3 regions of the Gordonia phthalatica genome follow, and region 3 is predicted to be linked to each of the others. Evidence: predicted binding sites of a transcription regulator. Region 3 holds the regulator's gene; each other region holds the start of a gene.
The links. The regulator LexA, encoded in region 3, represses DNA repair genes until DNA is damaged. The targets are predictions, from matches to a motif close to CGAACANNTGTTCG.

Region 1: ruvC (crossover junction endodeoxyribonuclease RuvC) is a predicted target of LexA. The motif match lies at 2,402-2,415, and genes of this name have one in related genera.
Region 2: ACH46_RS12520 (SAV_6107 family HEPN domain-containing protein) is a predicted target of LexA. The motif match lies at 3,081-3,094, and genes of this name have one in related genera.

The regions. Positions count from the first base shown of each region.
Region 1 is NZ_CP011853.1:2,051,816-2,061,821, forward strand. Features, by position in the region: gene ACH46_RS09655 (acyl-CoA thioesterase) at 1-841, shown strand, start outside; gene pdxT (pyridoxal 5'-phosphate synthase glutaminase subunit PdxT) at 838-1,464, shown strand; gene ACH46_RS09665 (YebC/PmpR family DNA-binding transcriptional regulator) at 1,533-2,288, shown strand; gene ruvC (crossover junction endodeoxyribonuclease RuvC) at 2,461-3,054, shown strand; gene ruvA (Holliday junction branch migration protein RuvA) at 3,051-3,647, shown strand; gene ruvB (Holliday junction branch migration DNA helicase RuvB) at 3,644-4,720, shown strand; gene yajC (preprotein translocase subunit YajC) at 4,876-5,247, shown strand; gene secD (protein translocase subunit SecD) at 5,257-6,879, shown strand; gene secF (protein translocase subunit SecF) at 6,876-7,934, shown strand; gene ACH46_RS09700 (ABC transporter substrate-binding protein) at 7,931-9,619, shown strand; gene ACH46_RS09705 (adenine phosphoribosyltransferase) at 9,604-10,006, shown strand, end outside.
Region 2 is NZ_CP011853.1:2,670,396-2,680,401, forward strand. Features, by position in the region: gene rsmH (16S rRNA (cytosine(1402)-N(4))-methyltransferase RsmH) at 1-637, opposite strand, end outside; gene mraZ (division/cell wall cluster transcriptional repressor MraZ) at 941-1,378, opposite strand; gene ACH46_RS12515 (DUF3040 domain-containing protein) at 1,849-2,265, opposite strand; gene ACH46_RS12520 (SAV_6107 family HEPN domain-containing protein) at 2,375-2,896, opposite strand; gene ACH46_RS12525 (GNAT family N-acetyltransferase) at 3,206-3,892, shown strand; gene ACH46_RS12530 (LppM family (lipo)protein) at 3,971-4,834, shown strand; gene ACH46_RS12535 (IS110 family RNA-guided transposase) at 5,209-6,444, shown strand; gene ACH46_RS12540 (methylenetetrahydrofolate reductase) at 6,487-7,461, opposite strand; gene ACH46_RS12545 (polyprenyl synthetase family protein) at 7,505-8,587, shown strand; gene crtI (phytoene desaturase family protein) at 8,592-10,006, shown strand, end outside.
Region 3 is NZ_CP011853.1:1,946,721-1,956,726, reverse strand. Features, by position in the region: gene ACH46_RS09150 (alpha-hydroxy acid oxidase) at 1-1,142, opposite strand, end outside; gene ACH46_RS20795 (SRPBCC family protein) at 1,139-1,615, opposite strand; partial or broken gene ACH46_RS21600 (DUF1905 domain-containing protein) at 1,652-2,044, opposite strand; gene hrpA (ATP-dependent RNA helicase HrpA) at 2,082-5,786, shown strand; gene nrdR (transcriptional regulator NrdR) at 5,791-6,240, opposite strand; gene ACH46_RS21595 (LysM peptidoglycan-binding domain-containing protein) at 6,286-6,786, opposite strand; gene lexA (transcriptional repressor LexA) at 6,971-7,630, shown strand; gene ACH46_RS09120 (phosphoenolpyruvate--protein phosphotransferase) at 7,638-9,350, opposite strand; gene ACH46_RS09115 (DeoR/GlpR family DNA-binding transcription regulator) at 9,486-10,006, shown strand, end outside.

The sequences.
Region 1 (10,006 bases), 110 kb from region 3:
AGACATCCTGGCCGTCGAGCGGATCGACAACGACATCTACCGCGGTGGATCGTTCCCCAGTCACCTGCGACGCACCTTCGGGGGACAGGTGGCCGGGCAGGCGCTGGTCTCGGCGACCCGGACCGTCGACGAGAAGTTCGCGGTGCACTCACTCCACGGCTACTTCCTGCGGCCAGGCAAGCCGGACATGCCCGCCGTGTTCCTGGTGGACCGGATCCGCGACGGCCGTTCGTTCGTCACGCGCCGCGTGACGGGAGTGCAGGACGGCGAGGCGATCTTCTCGATGTCGGCGTCGTTCCACATCACCGACGACCACGGCATCGAACATCAGGACACGATGCCGCCCGCACCCGATCCCGAAACCCTCTCGGACCGCACCGACTCGGCGACGCCCGCGCAGAAGATGCTGCTCGCCGAGTGGGAGAACTTCGACATCCGGATCGTCGATCAGGAGAACACGGCCAAGCTGCCGGGGTTGGCCGCGCAGCAGCGCGTCTGGTTCAAGTACCGCAAACCGCTGCCCGACGATCACCTGCTGCACGTGTGCACTCTCGCGTACATGAGCGACATGACGCTCCTGGGCTCGTCGTCGGTGATCCACCGCGACGTCAAGACGCAGAACGCTTCGCTCGACCACGCGATGTGGTTCCTGCGTCCCTTCCGCACCGACGACTGGCTGCTGTACGACCAGACCTCGCCGTCGGCGGGCGGTGGTCGGTCGTTGACGCAGGGCCGGATCTTCGACCGCAGCGGTCGCATGGTCGCCGCCGTCACCCAGGAGGGCCTGACCCGCAGCGGTGTGCCCGAGTCCGCCGCGTCGATCATGAGGCCGGTGGAGTGAGCGCCGCGGGAAGCGACCGGAGAATCGGCGTCCTGGCCCTCCAGGGCGACGTCCGCGAACACGTCGCGGCGTTGAACGCGTGCGGTGCGGAGGCCGTCCCGGTCCGGCGTCGCGCCGAACTCGACGCGGTCGACGGCCTGGTGATCCCGGGCGGGGAGTCCACCGCGATGAGCCGACTGCTGGGCGTGTTCGACCTGTACGAGCCCCTGGTGGGTCGGTTGCGTGAGGGACTGCCCGCCTACGGATCGTGCGCGGGCATGATCCTGCTCGCGTCGACGATCCTCGACACCCGGGACGACGCCCGACACCTGGATGCGCTCGACATCACGGTGCGGCGCAACGCTTTCGGCCGTCAGGTGGAGTCCTTCGAGACCGACCTCGCGTTCGCGGGCATCACCGATCTCCCGGACGCCGACCCCATGCGCGCCGTCTTCATCCGTGCGCCGTGGGTGGAGCGCACCGGGCCCGGCGTCGAGGTCCTCGCGTCCGTCCAGGACGGTCCCGCCGCGGGACGCGTCGTCGCGGTCCGGCAGGGCAACGTGATGGCGACGTCGTTCCATCCCGAGGTCACCGGCGACGTGCGGGTGCACCAGTTCTTCGTCGATATGGTCGGCGCAGCGTAGAATTTCCGGGTGCGCTGGACGGCTCTCCGTGCTGTCCGGTCGCCTCAACAGTTCAGAAGGGAACCACAATGAGCGGCCACTCCAAATGGGCCACTACCAAGCACAAGAAGGCTGCCATCGATGCCAAGCGCGGCAAGATGTTCGCCAAGCTGATCAAGAACATCGAGGTGGCAGCCCGCACGGGTGGTGGAGATCCGGCCGGAAACCCCACGCTGTTCGATGCGATTCAGAAGGCGAAGAAGTCGTCCGTCCCCAACGACAACATCGAGCGCGCGCGCAAGCGCGGCGGCGGTGAAGAAGGCGGCGGTGCCGACTGGCAGACCATCATGTACGAGGGGTACGGACCCAACGGAGTCGCCATTCTCATCGAGTGCCTCACCGACAACCGCAACCGCGCCGCCACCGACGTCCGCGTCGCGATGACCCGCAACGGCGGCAACATGGCCGATCCGGGCTCGGTGTCGTACCTGTTCACGCGCAAGGGTGTCGTGACCCTGGAGAAGGGTGACCAGACCGAGGACGACATCCTGATGGCCGTGCTCGACGCGGGCGCCGAAGAGGTCACCGACCTCGGTGAGTCCTTCGAGATCGTCAGCGAGGCCCACGACCTGATCGCCGTCCGCACCGCACTGCAGGAGGCCGGCATCGACTACGACTCCGCGGAGCCCGACTTCCGCGCATCGGTCTCGGTCCCGGTCGACGCCGACGGCGCGCGCAAGGTGATGCGGCTGGTCGACGCCCTCGAGGACTCGGACGACGTCCAGAACGTCTACAGCAACGTCGACATCAGCGACGAGGTCCTCGCCGAGCTCGACAACGACTGATCCTGACGTCGTCGACAAGGAGCCCGGCCCCGGCAACGGAGTCGGGCTCCTGCCGTTGCGAGGGCCGTCGCTGTGTCGATGCCCGTCGGGTCGGATCGCATGCGTTACAATCTCGAACAAGTGTTCTGTTCGGGCTTGCTGAGGCTCGGCGGGGATCGAGAGGTGAGCGGGAGTGCGAGTACTGGGCATCGACCCCGGCCTGACCCGGTGCGGCATCGCGCTCGTGGAGGCGGGGCAGGGGCGGAAGGTCACGGCCCTCGACGTCGATGTGATCCGCACACCCGCCGACATGGCGTTGGAGAAGCGACTTCTCGGCGTCTACCGGGCCGCGGTGCAGTGGTTCGACACGCATCACCCCGACGTGGTGGCCATCGAACGGGTCTTCGCACAACGCCAGGTCAGCACCGCGATGGGCGTCGCGCAGGCGTCCGGCGTGATCGCACTCGCGGCGGCCGAGCGGGATCTTCCCGTCGGCTTCTACACGCCCAGCGAGGTCAAAGCCGCGGTCACCGGATCCGGTCGCGCCGACAAGGCGCAGGTCACCGCGATGGTCACGCGCATCCTCGGGATGCAGACCCCGCCCAAGCCCGCCGACGCCGCGGACGCTCTGGCCCTCGCCATCTGCCACAGCTGGCGCGGGCCGGTGAACCGTCGCATGGAGGAGGCCGCCGAACGTGCGCGCGAGGCGCAGAACCGCCACCGCGCGCGGCTCAAGGCCGCCCAGGAGGAAGCCCGGATGATCACGGGCGGAAAGGCTGCATTGTGATCGCGTCGGTGTCCGGCGAAGTCATTCACATCGCACTCGACCACGCGGTGGTCGAGTGCGCCGGAGTCGGCTACCGGGTCCTGGCGACCCCGCCGACCCTCGGAACCCTGCGGCGCGGCGAGCACGTGCGCCTGCTGACCGCGATGATGGTCCGCGAGGACTCGATGACCCTGTACGGGTTCACCGACCCCGATGCCCGCGACCTGTTCGGGTTGCTGCAGACCGTCACCGGTGTGGGCCCACGGTTGGCGATGGCGACCCTCGCGGTCCTGGAGCCGGACAGTCTGCGTCGCGCCCTCGCCGACTCCGACGCCAAGGCGCTCACCGCCGTGCCCGGCATCGGCAAGCGCGTCGCCGAACGTCTTGTCGTGGAGCTGCGGGACAAGGTGACGGCGGTTCCCGGCGGAGTGCCCGCTGCGGGCGTCGCGGCACCGGCCGGCGTCGGCGCACAGGTGGCCGAGGCGCTCGTCGGACTCGGCTTCACCGAAGGCGCCGCGGAGAAGGCCGTCGCCGCCGTCCTCGCCGACAACGCCGACGCCGACTCGTCGACGCTGCTGCGCGCCGCCCTCAGCTCGCTCGGACCGCGTCGATGATGGACGAGGTAGACGACCGCGACTTCATGAGCGCATCCGTCGTCGACGGCGACCGCGACCTGGACGCAGGCCTGCGGCCGAGCAGCCTCGGTGACTTCATCGGTCAGCCGCGCGTCCGCGAACAGTTGGAGCTGGTCCTGCACGCGGCCCGTGCCCGCGGCCGCACCCCCGACCACATCCTCCTGTCCGGCCCGCCCGGTCTGGGCAAGACGTCCCTGGCGATGATCATCGCGAGCGAGATGGGCGCCGCCATCCGCATCACCTCCGGCCCCGCGCTGGAACGGGCAGGCGACTTGGCCGCCATGCTCTCGAACCTGGTCGAGGGCGATGTACTGTTCATCGACGAGATCCACCGCATCGCTCGCCCCGCGGAGGAGATGCTGTACCTGGCGATGGAGGACTTCCGCGTCGACGTCGTCGTCGGTAAGGGCCCCGGCGCCACGTCCATCCCGCTCGAAGTGGCGCCCTTCACCCTGGTCGGGGCCACCACGCGTTCCGGTGCCCTCACCGGCCCGCTCCGCGATCGCTTCGGCTTCACCGCCCACATGGAGTTCTACGAGACCGACGAACTGGTCCGGGTGCTCCAGCGGTCGGCGGGCATCCTCGGCATCCCGATCGACGCCGACGCCGCGACCGAGGTCGCCGGACGATCCCGCGGAACGCCGCGCATCGCCAACCGGCTCCTGCGCCGCGTCCGCGACTTCGCCGAGGTCCGCGGCAACGGCCACGTCGACCTCGCGGCGGCCCGTGCCGCCCTCAAGGTGTACGACGTCGACGACCTCGGACTCGACCGGCTCGACCGGGCGGTCCTCGGCGCGTTGGTCCGCGGCTTCGGCGGGGGACCGGTCGGCGTGTCGACTCTGGCGGTGGCCGTCGGTGAGGAGCCGGCGACCGTCGAGGAGGTGTGCGAGCCGTTCCTGGTCCGTGCGGGCATGATCGCCCGCACACCGCGCGGCCGCGTCGCCACCGCCGGCGCCTGGCATCACCTCGGGCTGCAACCGCCTGCCGGGGCCATCGACCAGGTCCACGGCGTCCGCGCCCGCGAAGACGACGCGGGCACCCTGTTCAACTGAGCCCCTCGTTCAACTGACGCCGTCGTTCAACTGACCCCGTCCGCACCGCGATCGCGCCGGAGATGTGTGCCTTCGGCGTGTCGGCGGACACGTTTCACCGGTTCGCGACGACCTGTACGTGGGGTCTGGCCCTCGGGCCTGGCACACTGGTCCCCATGCAATCGTCGTTGATCCTCCCGTTGATGCTCGCCGCCATGGCGGCCTTCATGTTCTTCAGCATCCGCAATCAGAAGAAGCGTGCCGCCGCCGTGACCGAGATGCAGAGCTCGCTCACCGCCGGTGCCCGGGTGCAGTTGCACGCCGGCCTGTTCGGCACCGTCGTCGATGCGGACCGCGAGGACATCGTCACCATCGAGATCGCCCCGGGTGTCGTCACCGAGTGGAACCGCATGGCCATCCGCGAGGTCGTCAGCCCGGATGCGGACGCGCCGTCCATCGAGTCGATCGACGACGCCGCGGGCGATGTCACAGGATCCGACGCCTCCGACACCGTGTCGCTCGACAAAGAGCAGAACGAAGAGAAGTAGAACAAACGCGTGACTAAACCCAATCTGCGTGGCGGGGCCGGTCGGCTCCGCCGTGAGGCTCCGCCGTGGCAGCCGCTCACGATCTTCTTCGTGATCCTCGGCATCATCTACGGTCTGGTCTTCTTCACCGGAGGCGGGAGCCCCACCCCGAAGCTCGGCATCGATCTCCAGGGCGGCACCCGCGTCGTCCTGACCGCGCGCACCGACAACGGCAGCGCGCCGTCGGCTTCGCAGCTCGACCAGGCCCGCCAGATCATCGACCAGCGCGTCAACGGTCTCGGCGTCGGCGGCTCCGAAGTCGTCGTCAACGGCAACACCATTGTCATCACCGTTCCGGGCGACGACGGTAAGCAAGCCCGCGACCTCGGTCAGACGGCTCGCCTGTACATCCGCCCCGTGGTGGAGCAGCAGCCCGCGCAGCCGCAGAAGAAGGACCCGAACGCCAAGGACGTCGTCAACATGACGCCGCAGGAGCAGTCCGCGGCCGTCGATGCCGCCCGCAAGGCGCGTCAGGCGCCCGCGAACGCCGACGAGGCCACCCTCGCCAAGCTGCGCGCCGAGATGGCCAAGGTCAACTGCTCGCCCGAGTACAGCGATCCGCTGGTCGGTTACGACAAGCCGAACGAGTACCTCGTCGCCTGCGGCAAGGACGACGGCATGGTGTACCTGCTCAAGCCCATGCTGATCGACGGCCGGGACATCGGGCAGGCCAAGTCCGGTCAGAACCAGACCGGCGCCTGGACCGTCAACGTCGACTTCAAGGGCGACGCACAGAAGACGTGGGCCGACTTCACCGGCAAGAATGTCGGCGTCCAGACCGCGGTCACCCTCGACACGCGCGTCCTCAGCGCACCGTCGATCAACCAGCAGATCCTCGGCACCACCGAGATCAGCGGCAAGTTCACCCAGTCGGAGGCCGAGGCGCTCGCCAACGCCCTGAAGTACGGTTCGCTGCCGCTGTCGTTCGCGATGTCCGACGCGCAGACGGTGTCGGCCACCCTGGGTCTGCAGTCGCTGAACGCCGGTCTCATCGCCGGTCTCGTCGGCCTGATCCTGGTCCTCATCTACTCGCTGCTCTACTACCGGGCGATGGGCTTCCTGTCGGTGCTGTCGCTGATCTGGGCCGGTGCCATGGTTTACGGCATCATCGTCCTGCTCGGCCGGTGGATCGGGTTCACCCTGGACCTGTCCGGCATCGCCGGTCTGATCATCGGCATCGGCATGACGGCCGACTCGTTCGTCGTCTACTTCGAACGCATCAAGGATGAGATGCGCGAGGGCAGAACGGTCAGATCGTCGGTCACCCGCGGCTGGCAGAGCGCCCGCCGCACGGTGTGGACCGGTAACGCGGTCAGCTTCATCTGTGCGGCCATCATCTACCTGCTGGCCGTCGGCGCCGTCCGCGGCTTCGCGTTCACCCTGGGTCTGACCACCCTGATCGACATCATGATCGTGTTCATGGTGACCCACCCGATGGTCGTTCTGGCCAGCCGGAACTCCTTCCTGTCGCGCCCGGCCGTCAACGGCCTCGGCGCGGTCTCGGAAGTGGCCCGTGAGCGTCGGAAGGCGCAGGCCGCGGCACGCTCGGCCGCCGGTGTCAGCGTCGACGCGTCCGAAGGAGGCAACCAGTGAGCGAACCGACGATCGACGACAAGAAGGCGACGACCGAATGGTCCGACGCCGACTACGTCGCCGACAATAACCACTCGTTCCTGTCGCGCCTGTACTCGGGCACCGGCGCCTTCGACGTGATCGGCAAGCGCCGCATGTGGTACGTGATCTCGGGCGTGATGATGGTGATCTGCATCCTCTCGATCGCGATCCGCGGATTCACGTTCGGCATCGACTTCGAGGGCGGCACGCAGATCTCGATGCCTGCCCGCGGGTCCATCACCACCTCGGACGTCTCGCGTGTCTTCGAAGACACCCTCCACCGGGCGCCGGAGACCGTTCAGGCCGCGGGTGCGGGCGACGCGGCGACGTTCCAGATCCGCACCGAGACCCTGTCTCGGGAGGAGACCGGCAACCTGCTGCACGCTCTGGGCACGGCCTTCCAGCCGGAGGTGATGCCGGGCGACGTCAGCTCGTCGGACGTCAGCTCCACCTGGGGTCAGGAGATCACCAGGAAGATGCTGATCGCCCTGGTCGTCTTCCTGATCGTCGCGTTCATCTACATCGCGATCAGATTCGACAAGGAGATGTCGGTGGCCGCGATGGCCTCCCTCGTCTTCGACCTCGTGGTGACCGCGGGCATCTACTCGCTCGTCGGCTGGGAGATGACGCCGGCCACCGTGATCGGCCTGTTGACGATCCTCGGCTTCTCCGTCTACGACACCGTCGTCGTCTTCGACAAGGTGGAGGAGAACACCAGATCCGTCCTGGTGACGACGCGTCGCACCTACGCGGAGCAGACCAACCTGGCGGTGAACCAGACGCTGATGCGCTCTATCAACACCACGGTCATCTCGGTGCTGCCGATCATCGCGCTGATGGTGGTCGCGGTGTGGATGCTGGGCGTCGGCACGTTGAAGGACCTCGCGCTGATTCAGCTGGTCGGTGTCGTGGTCGGTACCTATTCGTCGGTCTTCCTCGCTTCGCCGTGGTTGGTGTCGATGAAGGAACGGAACAAGGACATCAAACGCCATAACGCGAAGGTGATGGCACGTCGGGAGAGGGCCTCAGCATGATTCACCCGCGGCTGCGCCGTGCCGCAGCGATCATCGCGGCCGGTTCGGCCGCGGGTGCACTCCTCGTCGCCTGCGGGAGCGAGGACCGCGCGGACGTCGACTACATCGTCGACGCCCGCGTGGCGTCGTACAACGTCAACACCGTCGAGGGACACGCCGACGGTGCGATCATGGCCCTGTCCCGGGTGCTGCCCGGCTTCGCGATCGTCGGTCCGGACGGTCAGATCATGGCCGATCGCGACGTGGGTCGCGTGACCGAGGAGTCCGGCCGGTCGCTGACGCTGCGGTACGAGTTCGACAAGGCCGCCGTCTACTCCGACGGCAAGCCGATGACCTGCGATGCCCTCTTCCTCGCGGCGACGGCGATGAGCGGGACCACCAAGGGGTTCGACGCCGCGACCCATGCCGGATACGAGGACATCGAGCGGGTGGACTGCAAACCCGGCGACAAGGTCGCGACGGTGGTCTTCAAACGCGGCCGCGACTACGGCCAGTGGCGTGAACTCTTCGGCGCGGGCACGCTCCTGCCGCCGCAGGTCGTCGCCCAAGCGGCAGGCGTGCCCAACGTCGTCGACCCGATCCGCTCGGGCGACAAGAAGGCGATCGCCGCGATCGCGAAGGCCTGGAACACCGGTTTCGCACTGAAGCCGGGTGCGCCCGTCGACCAGAAGAAGTTCCCGTCGGCCGGCCCGTACCGCATCGACTCCTACACCGTCGACGGCGGCCTGAAACTCCTCGCCAACGACAAGTGGTGGGGTGCGGCGCCGACGTCCGACGAGATCACCGTGTGGCCGCGCGGCACCAACGGTGAATCGGCGCTCGACGGGTCGCGCGCCACGGTCATCGATACCGGTGAGCTGGCTCTCGCCGACAAGCTGAGCGGCGCGGAATCGGCCACGGTGCCGACCGACCGCACCACCGAACGCGAACCCGCACCGCTGGCCGTCACCCAGCTGGTCTTCGCGAGCAAGGGGATCGGCGCCGATCGCACGATCCGCCGGGCTCTGGCGTCGTGCATGCCGCGCGATGTCCTTGCCCGCCGCTTCGGCGCGAACGGGGTCACCTGGAACCTGCGCTCGGCGTCGCCCGCCGACCCGCTCGGACCGTCGCTGAACGTCCAGTACGGTCGCCGCTACCCGCGGACCGACCTCGCGCGCGCCAAGCGCCTGCTCGCCGATCGGGCCGACGCGAAGAAGACGCCGCCCACCGTGCGCATCGGCTACCTGGCGAAGTCCACCGAGAACGCGGCGATCGTCAAGACGATCGGCGACAGCTGTCGGCCCGCGGGGCTGACCGTCGAGGACGCGTCGTCGCCCGAATCCACCGTCGCCGGTCTGGGCGTCGAGTTCGACGCCGTCTTGATGTCGGACGGCAGCTTCGCCGCGTCGAGCACCGCCTCCGGTTTCCCGGAAGTGTTCTCCCTCGCCTCCGGGGATCCGCTGAACCTGTCGGGATTCGGGAGCAAGCAGGTCACCGACGCGATCGGCGAACTGGCCGGTACCGTCAGCGACAGCGCGCGCCTTCCGCTGCTGCGCACCATCGAGACCGCCGCGTGGGACGAACTGCCGACGATTCCGCTGTTCGGCACGGTCCGGGCACGGGAATCGAACAAGGTGACCGGCGTGGTCCCGGGTCTCGGCTCGTCGGGCACCGGCTGGAACATGGATCGCTGGGGCACTGCGTGATCACTGACGAGGCACAGTGCCTTCGGCGGGCGCAGGACGCCGTCGCCCGGCACGCCCGGCTGGTGCCGGACTTCCCGTCGCCGGGGATCGCGTTCAAGGACTTGACGCCGGTCCTCGCCGATCCCGACGGATTCGACGCCGTCATCGACGCCCTGGCGAGCGCCTGCACGGGCGCGGAACTGGTGGCCGGCGTCGACGCTCGCGGCTTCCTCCTCGGCGGCGCCGTGGCACGACAGCTCGGCGTCGGCGTGATTGCGGTCCGCAAGGGCGGCAAGCTGCCACCACCGGTGATCGGCGTCGACTACGACCTCGAATACGGCACCGCGCGACTGGAGATCCCCGCCGAGGGCATCCCGCTTGCCGGGCGTCGGGTGGTCGTGATCGACG
Region 2 (10,006 bases), 720 kb from region 3:
CCTCGATCCGCAGCGCTTGAAAGGTGCGCTTGGCCGGGTGCCCGCCGGTGCGACGGGTGGCGGCCGGAATGGTCGCGTACAGCAGTTCGACGAGGCGGCCGCTCGTGGTGAACGGCTCCTTGGCCCGCTCGCGGAGCACCGCCGACGCGATCTTGCCCGCGAATCGCTCTTCGCCGTACTCGCTGAGGACTCGGGCCAGTGCGCCGTGGTCGTAGGTGTTCAGAACGTCGGCGGCGGTCAGGTCGTCATCGGCGTTCATCCGCATGTCGAGCGGCGCGTCGACCGAGTAGGCGAAGCCTCGTTCGGCCTGATCGAGCTGCATCGAGGAGACGCCGAGGTCCAGCAGGACGCCGTCGACGGCGGAGCGCCCGGTGGCGGCGACGACGTCGGCGATCTCGTCGTAGCGGTTGTGATGGAACTCGATGCGGTCGGCGAAGCGGGCGAGCCGCTCGGACGCGATCTCAATGGCGGACGTGTCACGGTCGATGGCGACCACGTGGAGTCCGGCCAGTCGCTCCAGGAAGTACTCGGTGTGGCCGCCCGCGCCCAGCGTTCCGTCCACCAGGACCGCGCCGGCCCCGTCGTCGTGCTCACGGGTCAGGGCGGGTTCGAGCAGTGCGAACATGCGCTCGGCCATGACCGGGATGTGCCCGTGTTCGCCTTGTCGCGGTGCGTTCACCCGCACTCCCTCCCTGTGTGTGGTGTGGACTCTCTCCCGTTGCCGTGAGGCAGCGAGTCGATGCTGTCGCGTGCTCTGCCGCCCCCTGCGGCCCGACGATCCGGATGCCCCGCATCCGTCGTCTGAGCGAAACTGCGGTGAGGCGGGGTCCCCGCCCGAGCGCACCTGGCGTTGGGGAAGTACGTCAGGGTCGATCGGGCCGAGGCCTCATCTCACCGCAGCGGTCGTCTCCGGTGTTCACTCCGTGTGGTGCGGTCCCCGTCAGAGGATCGCGTCGAGGGCCGCCGAGCCGGCGTTCGAGAACGCCTCCTCATGAGCCGCCTGGTAGTCGCGCCACTTCTGCGCGTCCCAGATCTCGAGGTGGTCGTACATGCCGATCACCACGCACTCCTTGGTGAGGGATGCGTACTCGCGGTGTTCGGCCGACAAGTTGACCCGCCCCTGGGCGTCGAGTCGCCCTTCGTCGGCACCCGCGAAGTAGTACCGAACAAAGGCTCGAGCCTCCGGATCGTTGCTCGACGCCTGTACCGCCTTATCGGCGATGACATCGAACTCGTCGACCCGGTACACCGACAGGCTGCGGTCCTGGCTACGTGTGACCATGACCCCTCCCGCCAATGAATCTCGGAACTTCGCAGGCAACGTGAGTCGCCCCTTGTCGTCGAGCTTCGGGGTGTACGTGCCGACGAAACGAGCCACGCCGACACCTCCCTTGCCCTCCCGAGTGGTGCGGTTTCCGGACCCGCTCACCCAGTGCGCCCCACACTACCCCACTTTGCTCCACTTTCAGCCCACCACTCCCCACCGATCCACCCCAATGACCCATTAGTGCAGGTCAGAGGAATTCCATCCGAGAGATTCTCAGGAAACTCAGCCCGCGTCGGCGTGGCGAACGACGGGGCTGTAGTGATCAGAACGATCCAAAGTGACTGGTGGGAGCCCAAGAATCGGCAGTGTGGGGCGAAGTGGGGACCGGCGTGGGGCGAAGTGGGGATCGCCGTGGATCAAGTGGGAGGACCGGTGGGGCACGGTGGGGATCAGGGGCCTGATCGACGCCGTCACGCCCGGCCGAGGCACGGCCCGGTGTTGGACGGACACGAAAAGCGGGGCCGCACCCCAGTGGGAGTGCGACCCCGCTCGTGCGAAATCGTCAGCGCGTCGAGTTCGACCTAGAGGTCACGCTCGTCGCGCTCGAACCGTTTGTTGAATCGGTCCTCCATGCGTCGGCTGATCGACTCACCGCTCGCGCCGGAGGCTTTACCGTTCTTCTTCTTGGACGCCGAACCCGCACCGGATCCGGACGCCTCGCCGCGGCCGCCCATGAGGCCGTAGACTGCGGCGCCGAACATCACGAGGAATCCGATGAAGCTCAACACCTTGAGCCCACCGATCTCCACGTCGACCATCAGCCCGCCGACCAACAGGGCGAGTCCAGCCAGGAAGCCGAGCGCCACCACGAGCCGACGACGCGCATTCGGCAAGCCGACCTTGTGACGGGTCACGCTCGACACGAACTTCGGGTCTTCGGCGTAGAGAGCGCTCTCTATTTCATCGAGCATGCGCTGCTCGTGCTCGGAAAGCGGCACCGCTCCTCCCTTACTGACTCGTGGGCAAGTTGTCGGAGTCTCGCCCCTATGTCTCCATACTACGAGCACCGGCCCCCGACGACCACCATTGTCCCCTGTTGGATTCAGTTCAGGCCACCGTACCCCGCGCCGCGGCCCGCTTGGGCGACAACTTCCCCTGCTCGTACGCCAGCAGCGTGGCATCCGCGACATCGAGGAACTCGACGGCCCGGCGCTCGACACGTGCACAGAAGGTGGAATCGACCGACTTGACCAACCCCGCCTCGACGCGCGACCGCATGTTCGACAGACCGCCGAAGTAGTCGGCGAGTTCAGCACATTCGGGCGCACGGGCCTTGATCCGGCTCCACGCGTCCATCGCGCCGCGGCGTCGTCGGACTTTCCCCGCGGGCTCGTAGATCTCGAGGACCGCCCCGGCCGCCCGAATCGCCGCCAGGTAGAACAGTCGAAAGCGCTCGGCGCCGTCATCCTCCACCGATGCGGCCTGGTCGAAGAGCACCTCCGCACGGTCCAGGAGGTCACGGCTGCGGTGGACCACGCGGGGATCGACCGCGCTCGCTCCGGCCGGCGCGGCGACCGCGAGACGCAACCGAGTCGACCGACGACCGGCGTTCCCTGGTGTACTCGACATGTCTTCATTCCTCCGTGTCTGCCCCGGCTCTCCCGGGCTGATGGCATCACCATCGCAGAGGGGTCTGACAATTCCGTTCCGGCGCCGTTGACGCCGAGACGGAAGAGCCTTCCCAAGAGGTACAACACCAATGGCCCGGCAGTGTCTTCCCCACCGCCGAGCCACCGGGTCCATCGCACCGATGCGAACACCAGTTCGATACCGGAAGCCTATCCGGTAATCGGGTCCGGTGGCAAGCGCACCCGGCGCACCGCACTAGTCTCGAACCCGGCCTCCAACCGGATGCCGCCGACGGAGGAAGGAGGAGCGATGCCGTCTCGCCTGGAGTCCGCTTCCATCCGGATCGCACCGCTGCCCGCCGGTCAGGCCCACCTCTGGCTCGATCCCGCCGTCCACACCTACATCACCGCGATGAACTATCCGCGCGGAAGCGAGTCCCATCGGCTCCCGCTCTGGCGGGATCACATCGTGCGTCCCGGCTGGGCCGCGTACGGAGCGTTCGCGACCCTGTCGAGGCTCGACTCGCTGCGCCCCACCTATTCGCGGCTCCGGGTCCGGACGCCGCTCGCCCTGTCCGACTGCGAAGCCCTCGTCGGCGTCGCCTACGGATACAGCGGTGCCGGAGACCAGTGGTGGCATCGTCAGCTCTATTCGGGGCTCCTGCGGGAGGGACACCGCCCCGACGACGCTCGGGCGTTCCTCCGCGACTACTTCGAACTCACCGAACTCCACGTCCATCCCGCCGCGCAGGGTCGCGGGATCGGCGAGCACCTCCTGTCGGCCCTGCTCGCCGACCGCTCCGAGACCAAGGTCCTCCTCTCGACGCCCGAGGTCCCCGACGAGGGAAACCGCGCCTGGGGCCTGTACCGCCGCCTCGGATTCACCGACGTCCTGCGCCATTTCACCTTCGTCGGTGACGCGCGCCCCTTCGCCTTCCTCGGTCGTCCCCTGCCGTTGACCGAACCCGCCGACCCGGCCCGGCGTTGCGTGAAATAGGACGCCTCCACCCCCTTCCTTCGACGCACCGACCCCTCCTTCCCCAGGTCCGAGCACCTCTTCTGGCACGATGAGGCGGTGACTTCGATCCGCCGCTCCTCCGTGCTCGCCCTCGCCGGACTCCTGGCGATGATCCCGATCCTGAGCGGATGCCTGACGAAATCGACGACCGTCGGCGATCAGTTCTCCGGCTCGGTCATCATCGCGACATCGCCGGACAAGCACCCGCAGAAGCCGACCTTCGACATCCCCGCCTCCCTGAGCGGGCAGGTCTGGACCACGGACTACCCGGAACAGACCGAAGGCGCCACCTCCGCGGCCCCCGCACCGACGAGCACCCCGCCGAGCGGTGAGGCACAGCCCTCGCCCGACGGAAAGACCGGCTCCGAGCTCTCGTTCGACCGCCTGTCGGCCGGCCAGTTCGGACAGCTCGGCGACATCATCGCGGCAGCACTCCCCGATTCGTCGGCCACCGTCGATCTGCGCTCCACGCGCAGCGGAGACATCGTGCGATTCCGCGGGTCGGCGTCGCTGGTCGACATGGAGAACGACTCGGTCTACCTCTCGATCTCCATCACCTTCGGCGGCGACGTGGTCGCGACCAACGGCAGGCGGATCGGCGACAGCACCGTGGTGTGGACGCCGCGCGCGGCTCAGAACGTCGAGATGCAGGCCGACGCCGAATACGCCGACCCGGCCACCGCCGCCGTCCCGAGCTGGTCGTGGTTCATGGTGGTGCTGTGCGCGATCATCGTCGCGATGGTCGCCTACGTGGCCTACCAGAATCGGGACCGGTCACCCCGTCCCGGATGGGAGCCCACCGAGCCGCTGTTCCGTCGCAAGTCGAAGGACGACGAGGACGCCGACGGGAGCGACTCCGACAAGGATGCCGACGACGCCGACGCGAAGAGCGAGAAGGACGCCGGGTCGACGAACGACTGACCGGGGTTTCGACTCGCTGCGCTCGCTAATGGAGTCAGCTGAGGATGTCTTTGATCGGTGACACACTCAGTTGTAGGTAGCCAGTCTTCGAGTGAGCACTCTTGCTCGCTGGGCCGTCGTTCAGGCGAGCTCTAGGTTGAGATCGTGCCTTCGGAGATTGCGCCTGCGAGCACAGATTGCTGCTGGGATGATGTGCCGACCCGACCCCGGGTCATCCGGGGCGTGTGGTGTGAGTACTGACCCATTAGCCCGCAACCCGCCCGCCGGCCCGGCTGCCGGTTCCTCGGACGAACATCCGAGGTCATGCAGCCGGGAAGGAGACCGGACCGATGTTTTTCGTAGGAGACGATTGGGCATCTGATCATCACGACCTCGTGGTGATCGACGACGCCGAGAAGGTTTTGGCCAGGGCACGCGTTCTGGTGGGCCCCGACGGCATCACCCAGTTCGCCGAAACCCTCGCCCGCGCCGCGGTGAAGGCCGCCGGCCGACAGCACCGCCGCGGTAGCCGATCAGTCGAGGAGCAGGTCGCTGACCTGGATCCGGATCAGGTGATGGTGTGCATCGAGGTCGATCACGGCCCCTGGGTGCAGGCCTTGGCCGCGACCGGCTATCACGTGTTCGGTGTTGACCCGTTGCAGGCCAAACGATTCCGGGAATCCTTCGGCAGCTCTGGAGCCAAGAGTGATCCGGGCGATGCACTGGCGTTGGCAGAGATGGTCCGGTCTCGGCATCACACCCTGACCGAGGTCGGCGGTGACACCGCCCAGGTGACCGCGATCAAGATCCTGGCCCGCGCTCATCAACGGGCGGTGTGGGACCGGACCCGGTACGCCAACCGGCTCAGGGCCGCGTTGCGGGAGTACTTCCCGATGATCTTGCTGATCTGCTCCGAGTTCAACTGGTCCTTGCACGACCGGACGGTCATCGGCATCTTGATGAAGGCGCCGACGCCTGACCAGGCAGCGAAACTGACAGTGCGGCAACTGCTTCCGCTGCTGAAGCGGCGTCAGAACAAGGACGCTAAAGCAGCCCGCATCCAGCAGATCCTGCGATCTTCGCAGTTGGAGGTCGCCCCCGAGATCGTGCAGGCATACGCGATCAACGTGGCCGCGACAGTCCGGACCATTGTTCGGGTCAATGATCAGATCACCGAGCTCGAAGAGCAGGTCGGTGCCCATTTTTCCGAGCACCCCGACGCTGAGATCTACCTCAGTCAGCCGGGGGTCGGGCTGGTCGTGGGGGCACGACTATGCGGTGAATACGGCGATGACCGGACCCGCTTCCGTTCAGCGAAGGCCCGCCGGAACTTCTCCCAGACCAGCCCGATCACCATCCAGTCAGGGAAATCGAAGATCGTCTGCGCCCGCGCCGCCGGCAATGACTGGCTGCTCGATGCCACGTTCAGACAAGCCAACGCAGCCATTCTCAACGACCCCTACTGTTACGCCTACTACCGCAAGCAACGTGATCGCGGTGCCGAGCACAACGCCGCTCTGCGGCAGCTGGCGAACAAGCTCGTCGGAATCCTTCACGGCTGCCTAGCTCGGCACCAGCAATACAACCCCGCCATTGCCTGGGCGCACGCCTCGATTTCAGTTGCTGCTTGACAACTTCCCACCTAGGGATGTCTCAACCAGCGGAAACGGCCTTCAGAGCGCGGCGAGCGCCCCGCGGGTGTCGATGCCGATCCGGTCCAGGACCTCGCTGGTGGCCTTCACGAAGTTGAGGCTGCAGAAGTGCAGGCAGGGCACGCCCTCGGCGATCAGTCGCTCCGACATCTCGGTGCAGAGATCGATGCCGACCGCGCGTACGTCCGCGCGGTTCTCCTCGGGGCCGTCGCCCGCGGCCTTCGCCAGCCGCTCCTCCACCTGCGGCGGGATCTTGCTGCCGGACAGCTGGGTCATCCGGCGCGCGGTGGCGAGCGACGTGATCGGCATCAGCCCGGGGATCAGCGGCTTGGCGCCCTGCTCCGGGTCCGCGGCGACCAGCCGGTCGCGCAGCCGGAGGTAGTCCTCGACGTCGAAGAAGACCTGGGTCACCGAGAATTCGGCACCGGCGCGCAGCTTCCGCACCAGGTTGCCGGTGTCGGCGGCCAGGTTCGGCGACCGGTGATGTCCCTCGGGGAACGACGCGACGCCGGTGTGGAAGTCACCGAGGTCGTCGATCAGCCGCACCAACTCCTCGGCGTACTCGACACCCTTGCGGTGCTTGACCCACTCGCCTAGCGGGTCGCCGGGCGGGTCGCCGCGCAGCGCGAGCAGGTTGGTGATCCCCTTGTCGGCATAGGCGCCGACCAGGCCGCGGATCTCGTCGATGCTGTGGTTGACCGCCGTCAGGTGTGCCACGGTCAGGAGCGTGGTCTCGGTCGCCAGTTCGCCTGCGATCCGCACGGTCCGATCTCGCGTGGTGCCGCCCGCGCCGTAGGTCATCGACACGAAGGCCGGGTTCATCCGCTCGAAGGTGCGCGCCGTCCGCCACAGGCGGGCCTCCGCCTCCGCGTCACGGGGCGGGAAGAACTCCACCGAGAACGGAATCGGTCCGGGGTACGGGTCGGCCAGGCGCTCGACGACGGACTGGCCCGCGCGGGCCAGGACATCGGAGCTGGGGTGGGTCGAGTCGGTCACGTGCCCATCATACGGATCACCCGGATCGGTAACCTTGCCTGTCGTGGTCACCATTGCGCACGTACCCGCCGCTGTCGACGCGGTGCTGGCGGAGTACTTCGACGCCAACCGCCCGACGCTCGACGCGATCTACCCCGCCGTCGCCGAGGCCGGCGACGTCCTCGCCGACTTCGTCCTCGGCGGCGGTAAGCGGGTCCGGCCCACGTTCGTCTTCGCCGGCTGGCAGTGCGGCGCCCCGACGGCCGACGCGGCCGACGAGACCCTCGCGTTGCGTGTCGGCGCGGCGATCGAACTGATCCAGGCGTGCGCACTGATCCACGACGACATCCTGGACCGTTCCGACACGCGGCGCGGCAGGCCGACGGCCCACCGTCGCTTCGAGACGGTCCACGTCGAGCGCGCGTTCGTCGGCGATCCGGCGCACTTCGGCGTCAGCGCCGCGATCCTCCTCGGCGACCTCGCCCTGGCGTGGGCCGACGACCTGGTCCACGGGATCGCACCCGGCCGATGGACCGATCCCCGCCCCCTGCCCCGACCGGTCGGCGAGTTGTGGGCGCGGATGCGCACCGAGGTCCTCGGCGGACAGCTGCTCGACATCACCAACGAGTCGGCCGCCGACGAGTCCATCACGGCCGCCTACCGGGTGATGGAGTACAAGACCGCCGCCTACACCGTGGCCCGTCCCCTCCAGTTTGGGGCGGCGCTCGCGGGCGCCGATGACGCACTGTCGGAGTCGTTGCACCGCATCGGCATCGACCTCGGGATCGCGTTCCAGCTCCGCGACGACGTCCTCGGCGTGTTCGGCGATCCCGCCGAGACCGGGAAGCCCTCGGGCGACGACCTCGTCGAGGGCAAACGCACGGCGCTCCTCGCAGAGGGACTGCAGCGCGCCTCCGGCCCCGATGCGGAACTGCTGCGCGCGAACATCGGCAGGCCCCTGTCCGACGACGACGTGGCGGCCGCCCGCTCCGTGCTCACCGACTCGGGCGCACTCGCCGCGGTCGAACAGCAGATCGAAGACCGGCTGGACGCCGCGCTCGACGGCATCGACCGCCTGCCGGTCCCCGCCTCCGCCCGAGACGACCTCACGTGGATCGCCCGCCGCATCACGCATCGGCAGCGGTGAGCCGATGACTGCTCCCCATGTCGTGGTCGTCGGCGCCGGCCTGGCCGGGCTCACGGCCGCCGCCCACCTGCGCGGCGCGGGCCACGAGGTCACCGTGCTGGAGGCCGGTGCCGAGCCCGGCGGGCTGGTGCGCACCGAGACCGTCGACGGCCACCGCTTCGACACCGGCGCCACCGTCCTCACCATGCCGACCTTGATCACCGATGCGCTCGGGGTCCTCGGGATCGGCGAGCAGGAGTCCCTCGACCGCCTCGCGCTGGTTCCGGTGGATCCGAGCTACGTGATGAACTACGCCGACGGCTCCACCCTCGCGCTCCCGCGCCGGGCCGCCGACATCCCCGCCGCCGTCGAGCGTGCGTTCGGCGCCGAGGCCGCGGCCGGCGCCCACGACCTGCTGGGCTGGCTGCGTCGGGTGTACGACGCGGAGTTCGACGTCTTCATCGACCGCAACTACGGCGGCCTCGCCGACCTGACCGGTGCGCCGACCCGGCGCGCCGCCGTCGAACTGACCCGACTGCGCACCCTCGGCGGGCTCACCGGCGCCGTCTCCCGGTTCGTCTCGGATCCCCGCGTGCAGCGCGCCTTCACCTTCCAAGCCCTGTACGCGGGCGTTCCACCGCATCGTGCGCGGGCGATCTACGCGATCATCGCCGACATGGACATCGGCCGTGGCCTCACGGCGCCCGCGGGCGGCATGGGCCGCATCGGACGGGTCCTCGCCGATGCGCTCGTGGACGCGGGTGTGCGGATCGAGTACGGCGCCCGCGCGGATCGGATCCTCCGGCGCGGCGACGGCACCGCATCCGGTGTGACGGTCGGCGGGCGGTCCATCCCGGCGGACGCCGTCGTCGCGACCCTTGAGCGCGACGCCGTCGCGGACCTGCTGCGCGAGCCGCGCCCGCGGCGTCGTCTGCGGTATTCACCGAGCGCCGTCGTGGTGCACGGGGTGCTTCCGGTCGGCGTCACGGACTCCTGGCGGTCCGGGCACCACACCCTCGACTTCGGCGAGGCCTGGACCCGGACGTTCGCGGAGATCACCGGCCGCCCCGGGCGGCTGATGTCTGACGGCTCGTTCCTCATCACCCGCTCAGCGGTCTCGGACCCGGCGACCTTCGTCGCAGACGGGCTGGAATCGGTGTCGGTGCTGGCTCCCACCCCCAATCTGGTGTCGGCGGATCTGCCCTGGGACACGCTCGCCGAGCCGTACGCGGCCGAGTTCCTCGGCGTCCTGGAGGGACGGGGGTACGCGGGCATGTCGTCGATGAAGGTGCTGCGCATCGATCATCCGCGCACCTGGCTGCGCGCCGGTCTCCCCGCGGGCACACCGTTCTCCGCAGCCCACACCCTGACGCAGACCGGTCCGCTCCGCACCCCGAACGTGTGGCGCGGTGTCCCCAACCTGGCGATCGGCGGGAGCGC
Region 3 (10,006 bases):
GGCTCCCCCGCGGCCATCAGGCCGTAGAGGTACGGCCGTCCGACCATCGCGGCCGTCGCACCGAGGGCGCGCGCCGCGACGAGGTCGGCTCCGGTGCGGACACCGGTGTCGATGAGGACCTCGCAGCGATCGCCGACTTCGTCGACGACGCGCGGAAGCAGCTCCAGCGGCGTCGGTGCGCGGTCGAGCTGACGTCCGCCGTGGTTCGACAGGACGATCGCGTCGGCGCCGTGCTCGACGACCATCCGCGCGTCCTCGACGCTCTGGATGCCCTTGACGACGAGCTTGCGGGGCCATTCGTCGCGCAGCCAGTCGAGGTCGTCGACGGTGACCGTCGGATCGAACATCCTGCCGATGAGCTCCTCGACGGTGCCGCTGAAGGTGCTGAGCGCCGCGAACTCGAGGGGCTCGGTGGTCAGGACGCTGATCCACCAGGCGGGGTGGATCACCATGCCTGCGAACGACTTCGCCGTGAGCGTCGGCGGGATCGTCAGACCGTTCCGCACGTCCCGCATGCGAGCGCCGCCGATCGGGGTGTCGACGGTCAGCATGAGGGCCTCGTAGCCGGCCGCACTCGCCCGGCCGATCAACTGCTCCCCTGCGGCCCGGTCCTTCCACAGGTACAGCTGGAACCAGTGTCGTGCCGACGGCGCAGCAGCGCGCACCTCCTCCATGTCGGTGGTGCCCATCGTCGACAGCGTGTACGGGATGCCTGCGCGGGCCGCGGCGCGGGCCACCGCCACCTCGCCCTCGTGATTCATCATGCGGGTGAAACCGGTGGGCGCGAAGACCAGCGGCAGCGCCGACGGACCGTCGAGCACGGTCGTCGACGTGTCGACCTCCTTCACGTCGCGGAGCACGCGCGGATGGAATTCGAGGTCGTCGAAGGCTCGGCGCGCCCGCGCCATGCTGATCTCCTGCTCGGCGCCGCCGTCGACGTAGTCGAACACGGCTCGCGGGGTGCGCCGACGAGCGATCGTCCGGAGATCGTCGATCGTGTGCGCCGACGCGAGTCGACGGCGCCGAGCGTTCAGTTCGGGGGTGCGGAACTTCAGCAGCGGCGCGACCTCCGCGGGGCGCGGCAACCGTCGGCGGATCCGGTCCCGCGGGCGCAGTTCGGGGCGATCGTCGTCCGCGGTCATCGCGCCCCTCCTTCGGCGAGCGCCGCGAGCCGGTCGATCGACGCCCGCAGCTTGTCCGCGGTCGTCGCCCGCGCCCGGACCTCGCGTTTGGGATCGTGCAGCTCGGACCAGTCGTAGGTGTGGACCACGCGGGTGCCTGCGGCGTCGTCGACGAGCTCCCACCGCCAGAGGTGCCCGGGCGGCACGCCGCCGACCTCGGAAGGGTTCCAGGCGATCAGCCGTCCCTCGTCGAACTCGACGATCCGGTTCTCCCGCACGGCCCCGGTCTTGGTGAGGTGCATGGTGAAGACGTCCCCGACGGCGTGCACCCGCTGGCCGGCGTCGGCGGACGCCAGGTTGTCGTTGCCGTCCCACTCGGGCTGTCGTGCCGGGTCGGCGATCAACTCGAAGATCGTCGACCGCGGTGCCGCGACCACCCGCTCGGCCGACACGATGCGCGCCGCCGCCCCTGCCTCCTCGACGGCCGCACGGATGCGGCGCTCCACCGTGTCCGCGCGCTTCGCATCGGCGACGCCCTTCGCGAGCTCCTTACGCCGCGTGTACGACAGCCCGTCGAACGCGGGACGCACGCCTGCCTCGTCGAGCGCAGCCGTGAGCTGCGCGGGAACGTCGACGGACCGCTCCGCGGTGTCGAGGGCGATCACGGCGTCGATCCGATCGCCGATCTGCACACCGAGTTCCGCCCGCGCCGCCTTCGACAACCCGATCAGGTTGGCTCCGCCCATCCGGGCCAACCGCAGTCGCGCACTGCGGTCCCCGATCGTCACCACGACTGCCGCGCGCCGACCACCGCCGAGCTGATCCACCTGGTCGTCGGACAGTTCGACGGCGGTCGCCGGGCCGACCGGCTCCAGCACGGTCGACAGGCGTAGGGGCGCACGGTTCTCGGGCTCGGGTGTCATGAGGCCATTCTTCCCCGGACGTAGAATCACTGTCATCATGTCTGAACCGATTCTCGCGGCCGAGTCGATCTCGACCCTGACCATCACCTATCCCCCAGAACTTCCCGTCAGCGAGTGTCGCGACGAGATCGCGGCGGCGATCTCCGCACATCAGGTGGTGGTCATCGCGGGTGAGACGGGCTCGGGCAAGACCACCCAGCTGCCGAAGATCTGCCTGGAGCTGGGCCGCACGTCGATCGGTCACACGCAGCCGCGCCGCATCGCGGCCACGTCGGTCGCCAAGCGAATCGCCGACGAGCTCGGCACCGAACTCGGTGCCGCCGTCGGCTACCAGGTCCGCTTCTCCGACAAGGTCGGCAAGGACACCCGGATCAAGGTGATGACCGACGGCATCCTGCTCCGCGAGATCGGCCGGGATCCGCAGCTCCGCGGCTACGACACGATCATCATCGACGAGGCGCACGAACGCAGCCTCAACATCGACTTCCTGCTCGGTTACCTCAAGCGCCTGCTGCCCCGGCGACCCGACCTGAAACTCATCATCACGTCTGCGACGATCGAGCCCGACCGCTTCGCGAAGCACTTCGCCCAGGCCGACGAGACCGTGCCGATCCTGGAGGTCTCGGGACGCACCTATCCGGTGGAGGTCCGCTACCGTCCCCGGGAGACCGACGACTCCGACCACGACGACCTCGATCAGATCGCGGCGATCGACGCCGCCGTCGGCGAGCTGTGGTCTCACGGTCGCGGCGACATCCTGGTCTTCCTGCCGACCGAGCGCGACATCCGCGACACCGCCGACGCCCTGAAGCGCCGGTCCGACGCCGACATCGTGCCGCTGTTCGCGCGTCTGTCGGTCGCCGAGCAGCAGAAGGTGTTCTCGCCCTCGAACGGCCGCCGGATCGTCCTCGCGACCAACGTCGCCGAGACGTCGCTGACCGTGCCCGGGATCCGCTACGTGATCGACACCGGCACGGCGCGCATCTCCCGGTACTCCACGCGCACCAAGGTCACGCGCCTGCCGGTGGAACGGGTGTCGCAGGCCAGTGCCCGCCAGCGCGCCGGTCGCTGCGGTCGCGTCGCTCCCGGCATCTGCATCCGCCTGTACTCCGAGGACGATTTCGACGCCCGCCCCGAGTACACCGATCCCGAGATCCTGCGCAGCAACCTCGCCGCGGTGATCCTGTCGATGCTGTCGCTGCGGCTGGGCGACGTGACCGACTTCCCGTTCGTCCAGCCGCCGGACCCGCGCGCGATCCGCGACGGCATGATGCTGCTGTCCGAGCTGGGTGCGGTCACCGACACCGACTCCGCGACGGCGAGGCTCACGAAGGTCGGCAAGGAACTGGCGCGCCTGCCCGTCGAGCCGCGGCTCGGCCGGATGCTGGTGGCCGGGCACGACAACGGCTGCCTGGACCACATGCTCGTCATCGCCGCCGCGCTCGCCCTGCCGGACGTGCGCGAGTTCCCCACCGACAAGCGCGACGCCGCGACCGCCGCCCACCGCAGGCACGCCGTCCCCGGATCGGAGTTCCTGGGCCAGGTGAAGCTCTGGGAGTACCTCGCCGAGCAGCGGAAGGCCCTGTCCGGCAACCAGTTCCGCAAGATGTGCGGTCGCGAGTTCCTGCACTACCTGCGTATCCGGGAGTGGCTGGACCTCCATCGACAGCTCTCCCGCACCGTGCGCGACCTCCGCTGGCAGACACCCACGACCGCGGTGGACCCCGCCGCCATCCACCGCAGCGTGCTGTCCGGCCTGCTCACCAATGTCGGCGTCAAGCAGGGTGACACCCGCGAGTTCCTCGGCACCCGCGGCACCAAGTTCTCGATCTTCCCCGGCTCGTTCCTCGCGAACAAGCCGCCGAACTTCGTGGTCGCCGCCGAGTTGATGGAGACCTCCCGCCTGTTCGCGCACACCGTCGCCTCGGTGGATCCGCTGTGGGTGGAGGAGATCGCCGGCGACCTCGTCACCCGCACATACTCCGAACCGCACTGGTCGACGCGCCGCGGCGCCGTGATGGCACACGAGAAGGTGAGCCTGTACGGCGTGCCGCTCGTCGCGCAGCGCCGCGTGAACTACGGACCGATCGATCCCAAGACCTCGCGGGAGATCTTCATCCAGGAGGCACTCGTCGCGGGCCGATGGCGCAATCGTCACGCCTTCACCAAGCACAACGCCGAGCTGATCGCCGAGGCCGAGGAGACGGAACAGCGTGCACGCCGCCGCAACCTGCGGATCTCCGACGACGATCTGTTCGAGTTCTACGCCGCGCGGATCCCCGCGAACGTCGTCTCCACCCGCCACTTCGACTCCTGGTGGAAGAAGGCCGGTCGCACCGACCCGACCCTGCTGAATCTGCGACCCGAGGAGTTCCTCGACGACGACGCCCCCTCCGCCGCCGACTTCCCCGCCGCCTGGCAGCAGGGCGAGACCCGACTGGAACTGCGCTACCACTTCGAGCCGGGCGCTCCCGACGACGGCGTGACCGTCGTGATCCCGCGACCGCTCCTGCAGCACGTCCGCGACAGCGGCTTCGACTGGCTGGTGCCTGGCATGCGCGCCGAGCTCGCGACGGCCCTGGTGAAATCGCTGCCCAAGGGACTCCGCAAGTCCATGTCACCGGCCGCGCGGTACGCCGACCTCGCTCTCAGCCGCCTCACCGCCCGCGCCGAACCGCTGCTCACCGGTCTCGCGCGCGAACTGTCGACGATCTCGGGCGTCACCCTCTCGCCGCGCGACTTCCGACCCGACAATCTGCCTGCGCACCTGCGCATGCATTTCGCAGTCGTGGACGCGAAGGGTGCGATCATCGCCCGCGGCGACCGCCTCGCCGCCATCCGCGACGACCTCGACGGCGGCAGCGGAAACACCCCGGCGACCCCGATCCACCGCACCTGGTCCGCCGACGGTCTCGGCACCCTCGCCGAGTCGGAGACCGCGACCGTCGCCGGGCAGCAGATCACCCGCTACCCGACGCTCCTCGCCGTACCGGGCCAGGGCGTCCGCACCGCGGTGGCCGCCTCCACCGCCGAGCGCGACGCGGGAATCCGTGCCGCCGCAGCGGAACTGCTCCGCCGGTCAGTGCAGCCGCCGAGCCGTCGACTCGCCAACTCTCTTCCGCCGGCCTCGAAGCTCGCCCTCAGTCAGAACCCGTACCGCGACATCGACGCCCTGCTGGCCGACTGCACGGCGCGCGCCATCACCGACACGCTCGCCGCCGAGAAGCACCTGGCCGATCTGCGAACGCCCACCGATTTCGCCGAACTGTCCGCCCGGGTCTCCCCCGTGATCCGGTCGCGCGCCCCCGAGTACTTCGTCGCCGCCGTCGCCGCGCTCGCCGAGTACTCACCCGTGCGCAGGGCGATCGACGCCCGCAGCGGCACCCTCGCCGCAGACGACGTGGCCGACCAGACATCGAATCTGGTGTTCGACGGGTTCATCGGTGCCACCGCGCTGGTGCACCTGCGGTCGCTGCCCCGCTACCTCACCGCCGCCCGACTGCGTCTGGAAGGACTGGCCACCGCGGGTGCTCGGGACAACGAAGCCCTCGCTTCCATCGACCGCGTGGTCGCGGCGTGGAACCGTCGCGAAGCCCAGTTGCCCGCGTCGCGACACGCGGATCTGGCCGAACTGGTCCAGTGGCGCCTCGAAGAACTGCGCGTCAGCCTGTTCGCTCAGCAGCTCGGCACCAGCGGTTCGGTGTCCGAACAGCGCATCATCAAGGCGATCGACAAGTTCTGAGCGGTCAGCGCCGGTCGCGACGCAGTTCGTCGATCTCGCGCTGGAAGTCGTCGGCCGACTCGAACGATCGGTACACCGACGCGAACCGGAGGTAGGCCACCTCGTCGAGGTCGCGCAGCGGACCGAGGATGGCCATCGCCACCTCGTTGCTGGAGATCTCGGCGGACCCGGACGAGCGCACGGCGTCCTCGACCTGGGAGGCGAGTTTCGCCAGCGAGTCCTCGTCGACGTGCCGCCCCTGGCTCGCACGCCGCACGCCCTTCATGACCTTCTCCCGGCTGAAGGGCTCGGTGAGGCCGTTGCGTTTCACGACGGTCAGGACGGCGGACTCGACGGTACTGAAGCGACGCCCGCACGCACTGCACGACCGGCGGCGACGAATCGCCTGACCGTCGTCGGTGACTCGGGAATCGACCACTCTGGTGTCGTCGTTCTTGCAGAACGGGCAGCGCATGGGTCGAGAATACCCGGCAGCCCGACACGGCCGTGGAGCCAGGGACTATCGGTAGTCCGGCACGATCAACGGCTGGCCGACCACCAGGCCGGAGGTCTCGAGTCCGTTCAGCTCGCGCACCTGAGCTATCACCCCGTCGACGGGCAGGTCGGGGGCGATCCGCTCGGCCAGCGATGTGAGCGACTCCCCGGACCGCACGTAGACCACGGACGTGGCGGCCGGCGTGACCGGAGCGGCACCGTCCTGCGCCCCGCCGTCGATCATGAGCACCAGCCAGGCCATCGCGGCGAGCACGCCGGCGACGAGGAGGACGCTGACCCACCGATGTTCGAACGGACGAACAACCGTTCGGCTCCGTTCCTCCGTTCGAACGACCCTGCCCCCCGAATGGGCGATCGATGACCGACGAACGCCGATGTCGCGGCGTTCGGGACGACCGGTGGGACGGCAGACCCGGGAGGTCTCGACGACCGGAAGGTCGCAGGTCATGGTCATCTCGCGGACGAAACGGCGCGGCGCGGGCGCCGTGACGGTGGGGGTACTCATCGCTCGTCTCCATTCGATCGAGTGTTCGAAGAACTCTTGTTCGATAGTTAACACGATGGGTCTGACAATCGCCGACACGCATCGAACAATTGTTTGAGTTTTGTGACCTACTCAACTAGCCTTCAGGTCATCGATCGAACACAGCTGACGAAAGGCCACACCGGTGACTGACACGCCCGATCCGATGCTCTCGACCGCCACGCTCGAGGCGTCGCTCACCCAGCGTCAGCGCGACGTTCTGGAGGTCATCCGCAAGTCCGTCCGCGAACGCGGCTACCCGCCGAGCATCCGCGAGATCGGCGAGGCGGTGGGCCTCACGTCCACATCGTCGGTGGCGCATCAACTCCGCACCCTGGAGCGCCGAGGCCTTCTCAAGCGCGATCCCCACCGCCCCCGCGCGGTCAACGTGCGCGACGACTCGCGCACGCCCCCGTCGGGCGGCGCGGCCGTCGACGGTGACGCCCTGCCCACCCCGACCTTCGTCCCCGTCCTCGGTCGGATCGCCGCCGGCGGGCCGATCCTCGCCGAGCAGGCCGTGGAGGAGGTCTTCCCGCTGCCGCGCGAACTGGTCGGCGAGGGATCACTGTTCATGCTGCGCGTCGTCGGCGAGTCGATGGTCGATGCCGCGATCTGCGATGGCGACTGGGTGGTGGTGCGTCAGCAGAACGTCGCCGACAACGGCGACATCGTCGCCGCCATGATCGACGGTGAAGCCACCGTCAAGACGTTCAAGCGGACCGACGGCCACGTGTGGCTGATGCCGCACAACGAGCACTTCGACCCCATCCCCGGTGACGACGCCGCCATTCTCGGCAAGGTCGTCACCGTGATGCGGCGAATCTAACCGAGCATCACTCCCCGAGCGCCGCGCGAGCGGCGTCTCGAGCGGCCGCGGGACTCGCGGCGGCAACCGCCGCCGCACCCGCGGCCCTGCACTGTTCCAGGGTCACCCCGCTCAGCTTGAGACCGACGGCGGCCGACGCCGCGGGTGCCGACGACAGCGACGTGACGCCCAGCCCCACCAGCACGCAGGCCAGCAGCGGGTCGGCGGCCGCTTCACCGCACACGCCGACCTGCTTCCCCTGACGCTGTCCGGCGTCACCGACGCGCGCGATCAGCGCGAGGACCGCGGGCTGCCACGGATCGGTCAGCGTGGCGAGGTCGGGCGACATCCGGTCGGCGGCCATCGTGTACTGCGTGAGGTCGTTGGTGCCGATCGAGACGAAGTCGACCTCCGCGAGGATCGCGTCGGCCATGATGGCCGCCGACGGCACCTCCACCATGACTCCCGGGATCAGGCCGCGATCGCGGATCTGCCCGGCGAACTCGCGCGCCTCGTCGACGGTCGCGATCATCGGCGCCATGACCCACGGCGTGGCGCGGCCATCGCCCTGCGCCGCGGCGGCGAGCGCGTCGAGCTGCTTGTCGCGGATCTCGGGATGGGTCTGCACGATCCGGTTGCCACGGACACCCATGGCGGGGTTCGGCTCGTCGGCGTGGGCGACGAACTTCAGGGGCTTGTCCGAGCCGGCGTCCAGGGTGCGGATCACCACCTTCTGGCCGGGGAACGCGTCGATCACCTCGCGGTAGAGCGCCACCTGCTCCTCGACGGTCGGCTCGTTCGACCGGTCGAGGAAGGCGAGTTCGGTGCGGAACAGTCCGACGCCCTGCACCGGGGCCTCGGCACCGGCCCGCGCCGAGACGCCGTCGGCGACGTTCGCGAGAATCAGCACCTCGTGCCCGTCGGCGGTGCGGCCCGGCCCCCGCCACGCCGCGATCTGTTCGGCCTTCTCCCGCGCATGCTCGACGGCGGCGGCGATGGCGTCCGCGTCGGGCTCGGTTCCGACTGTTCCTCGGTCGCCGTCGACGTATCCCAGTGCCCCCGTGGGGATCTCATCGAGGTCGGCGGCGGCGACCACGCACGGAATGGCGAGCTGGCGAGCGATGATCGCGGTGTGGCTGCTCGGCCCGCCGAGCCGCATGCCGAGCCCGATCACCCGCGTCGGATCCAATCCCGCGGTGTCCGCGGGCGCGAGGTCGTCGGCGAGCAGGATCGAGGGGACCTCCGGGTTCGGGATGCCGGGCTCCGGAAGACCGAGGAGTTCCGCGACGACGCGGTCGCGGACGTCCTTCAAGTCGGTCACCCGCTCGGCCATCAGGCCGCCCAGCTTGGTGAACATCTCGGCGAACTGATCGGTCGCGGCGATGGCGGCCAGCGGCGCGGGAACCCCCGCCTTGATGGACTTGCCCGCCGTGCTCGCCCATCCGCGGTCGCGCGCCAGACCCGCGGTGGCCGTGAGGACTTCGGCGGCGACACCGGTGCTGTGCGACGCCCGGTCGGCGAGCCGGTCACCGACGACGGCGGCAGCGGCGGTGAAGCGTTCCATCTCCGCCTCGCGGAGGTCCTCGGCGATCGTCGTGGCGTCGATGCCGTCGAAGCTCGGGCGCTCGCCCGGTCGGATCACGGGTCCGTAGGCGAGGCCCCCGACGACGGGAGTGCCGGAGACGATGGTCTGCGCTGCGAACGGGTTGTCGGCCTGCAAGTCGGAAGTCACCTGGGTCATGTGAGACAGATTACAAGAACCTCTTGACGTGGCAACACGGACCCATGTAAACAAAGATGTAGATCCAAACAAATCAACAGAAATCAACATTCGCTGTGATCCACACCTCCGGATCCGGGCCTCGAAGGAGTCGCGATGTACGCCGAAGAACGGCAGTCCGCGATCGCGAACGAAGTGCGTTCGCGCGGTCGCGTCTCGGTCGCCGACCTCGCCGCCCGGTTCGCGGTGACCGGCGAGACCGTGCGCCGCGACCTGGCGATTCTGCAGCGCAACGGGTACCTGGTCCGCGTGCACGGAGGCGCCGTCCGTCCCGACGTCGCCGCGGTGATCGACGAGCCCGACCTGATCGTCCGCGAGGAGACCCGCCGCGTGGAGAAGGCTGCGATCGGTGCCGCCGCAGCCCGACTCCTCCCGGCCGACGGCGGATCAGTCCTCATCGACGCCGGCACCACCACACTTCAACTCGCACTCGCCATCCACGGCGACACCCGCCTCACGTACATCACCAACAGCGTGCAGATCGGCGGCATCGTCGCCGAGCTCAGTTCGGCGACGGTCCTGCTGACCGGCGGTCGACTGCGCCCGAAGACCGGAGCTGCGGTCGGTGCGGAGGCGATCGCGATGCTCTCCCGCGTCCGCGCGTCGATCGGCTTCGT